Regions from separate parts of the Xanthomonas sp. NCPPB 1132 genome, predicted to be linked through region 1. Evidence: predicted binding sites of a transcription regulator. Region 1 holds the regulator's gene; the other holds the start of a gene.

Region 1 (3,796 bases):
GGTACGGCGCTCATAAAGTTACAGTCCTAGTCCGGACAGCAGGTCGTCGGCGTCGTGCTGCGACACGCCGTGGCGGTCCAGGCCGGGCAGGGCCGGGCCGGCCAGGCTGCCGTCGGCCTTCCTGTTTTCTTCCTTCGGCGGCAGACCCAACGCGCCGAAGCCCTCGTGCACGCGGCGCACGATGCCGGCAACGCGGCGGATGATCTGCCCGGTCAGGTCCTGGAAGCTCTGCGCCAGGGCCATTTCGGTGAGGTTGTGGCGGATCTTGTCGAGGATCTCGCCCTGGTCGCCGCTGAGGCCGCCGGCGGCGAGCTGGTCGGCCAGCGCACGGCATTCCTCGGCCAGGTCCAGGGTGCGGTGGCTGGCCTGTTCGGTCATCTCCACCACGTGGTCCAGGCGCGAGCAGGCGTCGTCCAGCTCGCCGGCCTCGCTGGGCACCACCGGCAGTTCGCCGAGCGCCTGCCCAAGATCGCGCGCGAGCCGGCTCAGGCCCTGCATCATCGGCCGCGTGCGCCAGGCGGCGAGGGTGTCGATCTCCCTGCGCCAGCCGGCCTCGTCGCCGTTTTCCAGCGCGTCCAGCGCGCCTTGCAGGCGTTCGATCAGGGCGGTACGTTCGGCGGTGGCTTCCATTTAGGCGGTCGCTCCCAGGCGTTCGAAGATCTTGCCCAGCTTCTCCTGCAGCGTCTGCGCGGTGAACGGCTTGATGATGTAGCCGTTCACGCCGCACTGCGCGGCCTCGATGATCTGCTCGCGCTTGGCCTCGGCGGTGACCATCAGCACCGGCAGGTGCTTGAGCTTGTCGTCGGCGCGGATGTTGCGCAGCAGATCGATGCCGGTCATGCCCGGCATGTTCCAGTCGGTGACCACGAACTCGAACGGCGCCGAGCGCAGCGCGGCCAGGGCGCTGTTGCCGTCTTCGGCCTCGGCGGTATTGGTGAAGCCCAGATCGCCGAGCAGATTCTTGACGATGCGTCGCATCGTCGAGAAATCGTCCACGATCAAAATCCGCATGTTCTTGTTCACCACTGACTCCTGAGGGTTCCTATTCTTCGTCTTCCAGACCGGCATCGGCGACCTCGAACGCCTTCAGGCGTCCGCGCAACCGTACCGTGGCCTGGCCATGGATCTGACACACGCGCGACTCGCTGACCCCGAGCACCGCGCCGATTTCCTTGAGGTTCAATTCCTGCTCGTAGTACAGCGACAGCACCAACTGCTCGCGTTCGGGCAACTGCGCGATCGCCTTGCCCAGCTCGCGGCCGAATTCGCTGCGCTCGAGCATCTGCTGCGGATTGGGTCCGCCCTTGGCGATGGTATCCAGCTCGCCATGGTCCTCGATGCGCGACTCCAGGCTCAGCACCTGGCCGCGGGCGGCATCTTCCATCAAACGCAGGTATTCGGGAAGCGGCATGTCCATCGCCGCGGCCACTTCGTTGGCGGCGGCGGCGCGGCCGGTGCTCTGTTCGATCTTGCGGATCGCCGAGGCGGCGTCGCGGGCGCGGCGGTGCACCGAGCGCGGCACCCAGTCGCCACGGCGGATCTCGTCGATCATCGCGCCGCGGATGCGGATCGAGGCGTAGGTCTCGAACGAGGCGCCCTGTTCGGCGTCGTAGCTGCGCGAGGCCTCGATCAGGCCGATCATGCCGGCCTGGATCAGATCGTCGATCTCGACGCTGGCCGGCAGCCGCGCCGCCAGGTGGTGGGCGATGCGCCGGACCAGGTCCGAGTGCTGGGTGATGTAGTCGTTGGCGCTGTTGCGCTGGACGGCGCGGTAGTGGGCGGCGGCGTTCATGCGGCCACCCCGCGCTGGATGATGCGTTCGACGAAGAACTCGACGTTGCCGCGCGGGGCGGTCGGCGCCTGCCAGCGCGCGGTGCGCCGGGCGATCTCGGAGATCGCCTGCGCCGACGGGCTGGACGGGTAGGCCTTGACCACCGGCTGCTGGCGCTGCACCGACAGGCGCAGCCAGTCGTCCTGCGGCACGCAGCCCAGGTAGTTCAGCGACACATCGCCGAGGAACTTCTCGCAGACCCGGCTGAGCTTGTCGTACAGCAGGCGGCCTTCGTTGAGGTCGCGGACCATGTTGGCGACGATCTGCACCCGGTCCACCCCGCGCTCGCGCGAGAGGACCTTGATCAGGGCGTAGGCGTCGGTGATCGAGGCCGGCTCGTCGCAGACCACCACCACCGCGTCCTGCGCGGCCTGGCAGAAGGTCAGCACGCTGTCGGTGATGCCGGCGGCGGTGTCGACGATCATTACGTCCAGCTCGCGCTGCAGTTCCGAGAACACGTTGACCAGGCCCACGTGCTGGGCCGGCGGCAGCTCGGCCATGTAGCGGCGGCCGGAGGCGGCGGGCACCACCATCAGCCCGTTGGGCATGTCGATCAGCACCTCTTCCAGGGTGCAGCGCCCGGCCACCAGGTCGGCCACGGTGAACTTGGGGGTCAGCCCCAGCAGCACGTCGACATTGGCCAGGCCCAGGTCGGCGTCCAGCAGCAGGGTGCGCTTGCCCATGTCGGCCAGCGCCATGGACAGGTTCACCGAGATGTTGGTCTTGCCCACGCCGCCCTTGCCGCCGGTCACGGCGATGGTGCGCACCGGACCCAGCGGTTCGCTGCGCGTCGCCGACAGGGGGAAGGCATTGGTCAGATTGACGTAGTCACGCGACGGCATGGGTCTGCTCCGGAGTACAGGGCTTATCGGCAGCGCGCCGCAAATCTTCAAGGCGCAATACCAGGCTGGCGGCGTTGGCGCGGTGCAGGTCGTCCGGCACACGCTGTCCATCGGTCACCCAGGTGATGGGGAGGCGGTGGTCCACGACCACCGACAAGGCACTGCCGAACCGCCCGGTCTCGTCCAACTTGGTCATGATGACCCCCTGTGGGTCGGCGCCGGCGAACCGGCGCACCACCTCGTCCAGGTCGGAGAAATGGGCGTTGGCGGGGAGTACCAGTAAGGATCGGACCACCCGCGAGGCGCGCAGCCAGTGCAGCTGGGCAGCCAGGGCGCGGTCGCGCTGGCCCATGCCGGCGGTGTCGATCAGCACCAGCTTGTAGTCGGCCAGCCGCTCCAGCAGCTGCTGCAGCGCGGCGTCGCTGTCGGCCTCGTGTACGGCGATGCCGAGCTGGCGGCCGTAGCTGTGCAACTGTTCGCGGCCGCCGACGCGGATGGTGTCGGTGGTGACCAGGGCCACGTCGCGGGCGGCATGGCGCTCCAGGAAGCGCGAGGCCAGCTTGGCGATGGTGGTGGTCTTGCCGGCGCCGGTCGGGCCGATCAGGGCGATCACGCCGCCTTCCTCGAGCGGGTCCAGCGCGGCGATCGGCAGGCGCTTGGAGAGCAGGCCCAGCATCAGCCCGCGGCCGCGGTGCAGCTCCAGGTCGGCGGGGATCTGCATGACCACGTCGCGGGTGATGCCGCTGTCGAAGCCGTAGTCGTCCATCAGCTCCAGCGCCTGGGCGCGCACCGGCGAGCCGCGCAGGCGCTCGTCGGTGAGGCGGTTCATCTCGCGCTCGATCATCTGCCGCATCAGCGCCAGTTCGTCGCGCAGCTGCGTCAATTGTTCGTCGTTCTGCGGGGCGGGGAAGGTCGGCACCGCCGCCAGCGTGGCGGCCGCCGGGATTCCGGCAGCGGCCGGCGCGTCGGCCTTGGCCACGCTCGGCGCGGCCGGGGCCGGAGCCGTGCTCGGGCTCGCCAGCGGGGTCAGCGCCACCGCGGCGACGTCGTCGCGCCAGGCCGGCATGGCCTCCGCGGCCGGGGCCGGGGCCGGGGTTGCGGCGGCGAACGGGCTGGGCATGGG
Region 2 (3,796 bases), 680 kb from region 1:
ACACCGGCGCCTGCTGCAGCAGGTCCTCGGCCCCGGCAGAACGCCGGTAGGCCTCGGTCTCGAGTTCGCACTCCGGCGCCACCAGCACCAGCCGCGACAGCCCCATGGTCTTCATCGCGCGCGCGGCCGCGCCGATGTTGCCGGGATGCTGGGTCCCGACCAGGACGAAGCGGATACGGGTGGAATCGGTCATGGCAGCACGGCAGGCGAAGAGAACGGGGGCGTAGATGGTAAACTGTGCGGCCGGCCTTGGCGCCGGACTGCTCTTTTCCTCCTCCAGACCCACCTCCGCCTTCTCGGGAGCGCTTGCCATGCAAAAACCCGCCGTCACCGTCATGGTCAAGGCCGCCCGCCTCGCCGGCAACGTCCTGTTGCGCCACATCAACCGCCTGGAAGCACTGAACGTGGTGCAGAAGGACCGCATGGACTACGCCAGCGAAGTCGATGCCGATGCGGAGAAGGTGATCGTCAAGGAACTGCGCCGCGCCTATCCCGACTACGGCGTGATGGGCGAGGAAGGCGGCGTGCAGGGCGGCGGCCGCTACATGTGGGTGATCGACCCGCTCGACGGCACCAGCAACTACCTGCGCGGCTTTCCGCACTACTGCGTGTCGATCGCCCTGGTCGAGAACGGCGAGCCGGTCGACGCGGTGATCTTCGATCCGCTCCGCAACGAACTGTTCACCGCCAGCCGCGGCAACGGCGCGGTGCTCAACGACCGCCGCATCCGCGTCAGCGAGCGCAAGGAACTCAACGGCGCCATGGTCCACACCGGCTTCGCCCCGCGCGAGCGCAAGCGCGCCAGCCCGCAGCTCAAGTGCGTGGATGCGCTGCTGGTGCAGGCCGAGGACATCCGCCGCACCGGCTCGGCGGCGCTGGATCTGGCCTATGTCGCCTGCGGCCGCAGCGACGCCTACTTCGAAGCCGGGGTGAAGGCCTGGGACATCGCCGCCGGCGTGCTGCTGGTGCGCGAGGCCGGCGGCCGCGTCACCGATTTCAAGGGCGGCACCCTGGGCCGCATCGACGACCGCGGCCCACAGCAGTTCCAGGTGGTGGCCGGCAACCTCAAGGTCGGCGACGCGCTGCAGAAGCTGATCGTCAACACCGGCTTCGCCGGCGAGTTCGACGCGAAGTTCTGAGCGAAGCGACCGGCGCTGCGCCGGCGCAGCGACATCGAAACAGCAGAAAGCCGCGCACTTGCGCGGCTTTTTTTGTGCCCGACATTCGCAGATCACGCACCCGGGGATTCCCGGCGATCGCCGCGCGCGATGCCGGCCGCGCCCTGCGAAAAAAGGCATATCGACCGAGGCGGCACACGGCGCACCAGACGCCTCACGCCATGCTCACGCACTGCACGTCGTTCGCTTCACCGCTGCTTGATTGGCGCTTGCGTAGAAGAACGCGCTACGACGTGCGCCATGCAGGCACCGCGGCCTGGGGCGATGCGCACGCTGAGATCGGCAAAAAACCCCTAAAGATCCCGAAAACGCGGCCGATACAGATGCGGGTTTCTGCCCGAATTTCCCCCGCTGATCCGTGCCTGCGTTGCCGTCCCTGCGGCAATGGAGCCGGTGGCGCCGCTCTCTCGCATCTATCGGAGATCTCGCGTGTCCTTCCATCATCTCACCGTCACCAAGCGCCTGGCAATCGGCTTCTGCGGCGTGATCGCCATGTTGTTGCTGGTGGGCATCACCAGCCTGATCGGCTTCCGCAAGTTCACCAGCGCCGCCGCGCTGGACGCGCATACCTACAAGGTCATCACCCTCGGCGACCGCATGCTGGTGAGCCTGCTCAACATCGAGAGCGGCGCACGCGGCTTCGCGCTGACCCGCGATACCTCCTACCTGGAGCCGTTCGAGCTCGGCGAACGCGAGTTCCAGGCGCAATGGCAGGAGTCCAAGCAGCTGACCGCCGACAACGCGGCGCAACAGGCGCGCCTGCAGACCCTGATGCAGGACTACGCGCAGTTCATGGCCACCAAGCGCAAGGCGGTGGAGCATATGCGCAACACCGTCGCCGACAGCGACGACGCCCAGTTGGAAGCGTTCCGGACCGTCGGCAAGCAGCAGATGGACGGGCTGCGCGCCACCATCGGCCAGTACGAGAACGCCGAACGCGCGCTGCTGCAGGTGCGCAAGGCCGAGAGCGAGGCGCGCGCGCAGTCCGGCGAATGGACCAGCCTGGGCGGCATGCTGGTCGGCATCGTCGCGGCGATCCTGCTCGGCCTGCTGGTACGCAACAGCCTGATGCGCCAGCTCGGCGGCGAGCCCGCCTACGCGGCCGACGTGGTCCGCCGCATCGCCAGCGGCGACCTGTCGCAGGACGTGCGCCTGCGCACGCAGGCGCCGTCGCTGCTCAACGACATGCGGCAGATACAGGAGGAGCTGCGCACGGTGATCCAGGCGCAGACCGAGATGGCCCGGCAGCATGCCGCCGGCCAGATCAGCTTCCGCATGGACGAAGCGCGTTTCCCCGGCGACTACGGGCGCATGGTGCGCGACACCAATGCCCTGGTGCACAGCCATATCGCGGTCAACCAGCGGCTGATCGCGCTGATGGGCGAGTACGCCGAAGGCGACCTCAGCCGCGACCTGGAGCAGTTCCCCGGCGAGATGGCGATCCTGACCGAGACCATGGCCAAGGTGAAGCGCAACCTCGGCGCGATCAATCACGAAATCGACCTGCTGGTGCGCGCCGCCGCGCAGGGTGACTTCTCGCGCCGCGGCGAAGCGCAGCGCTTCCGCCACGCCTTCCACGACATGGTCGCCAACCTCAACACGATGATGACCGGCACCGAGACCAACCTGGCGGCGCTGTCGCAGTTGCTGCGCGCGATCGCCGCCGGCGACCTCACCCAGACCATGCAGGGCGAGTTCCACGGCGTGTTTGCACGGATGCGCGACGACGCCAACGCCACCGTCGCGCAGCTGACCGACATGGTCGGCCGCATCCAGCAGGCCGCGGCCAGCATCGACACCGCTGCCGGCGAGATCGCCAGCGGCAACGACGACCTGTCGCGCCGCACCGAGCAGCAGGCCGCCAGCCTGGAGGAAACCGCCGCCTCGATGGAGGAGCTGACCGCCACGGTCAAGCAGAACGCCGAGCACGCACGCCAGGCCAACCAACTCGCCGCCGGCGCGGCCGCGGTCGCCTCGCAACGCGGCGCGGTGGTCGGCCAGGTGGTGGACACCATGAGCGGCATCGAGACCGCGTCGAAGAAGATCGCCGACATCATCTCGGTGATCGACGGCATCGCCTTCCAGACCAACATCCTGGCGCTCAACGCCGCGGTGGAGGCGGCCCGTGCCGGCGAACAGGGCCGCGGCTTCGCCGTGGTCGCCAGCGAGGTCCGCACCCTCGCCCAGCGCTCGGCCAGCGCCGCCAAGGAAATCAAGACGCTGATCGACGACTCGGTCGAGCGCGTGAGCGCGGGCTCGACCCTGGTCGCCCAGGCCGGCACGACGATGCAGGACATCGTGGCCTCGGTGCAGCGCGTCACCGACATCATGGGCGAGATCGCCGCCGCCTCGCAGGAGCAGTCCGCCGGCATCGAGCAGGTCAACCAGACCGTCACCCAGATGGACGAGACCACCCAGCAGAACGCCGCCCTGGTCGAAGAAGCCACCGCCGCAGCACGCGCGATGGAGCAGCAGGCCGGCGACCTGGTGGAGATCGTGGGCCAGTTCCAGGTGCGCAGCGAGACCTACCCGATGGTGGCGCAACTGGTCGCCCGCGCGACCGCCAACGCGGCCTAGTCGGAACGCCCCACACGGCACGGACACTGTAGAGGGACGGG

What was found. The regulator FliA, encoded in region 1, starts transcription of late flagellar genes. The targets are predictions, from matches to a motif close to TAAAGTTTNNCNNNCNNNGGCCGATAA.
Region 2: AC1G9L_RS13655 (methyl-accepting chemotaxis protein) is a predicted target of FliA. The motif match lies at 1,473-1,499, and genes of this name have one in related genera.

The regions. Positions count from the first base shown of each region.
Region 1 is NZ_CM152819.1:2,508,593-2,512,388, forward strand. It holds gene AC1G9L_RS10590 (chemotaxis protein CheA) at 1-14, opposite strand, end outside; gene AC1G9L_RS10595 (protein phosphatase CheZ) at 19-630, opposite strand; gene cheY (chemotaxis response regulator CheY) at 631-1,023, opposite strand; gene AC1G9L_RS10605 (RNA polymerase sigma factor FliA) at 1,043-1,792, opposite strand; gene AC1G9L_RS10610 (MinD/ParA family ATP-binding protein) at 1,789-2,673, opposite strand; gene flhF (flagellar biosynthesis GTPase FlhF) at 2,660-3,796, opposite strand, start outside.
Region 2 is NZ_CM152819.1:3,192,060-3,195,855, forward strand. It holds gene AC1G9L_RS13645 (TrmJ/YjtD family RNA methyltransferase) at 1-193, opposite strand, end outside; gene AC1G9L_RS13650 (inositol monophosphatase family protein) at 312-1,139, shown strand; gene AC1G9L_RS13655 (methyl-accepting chemotaxis protein) at 1,608-3,755, shown strand.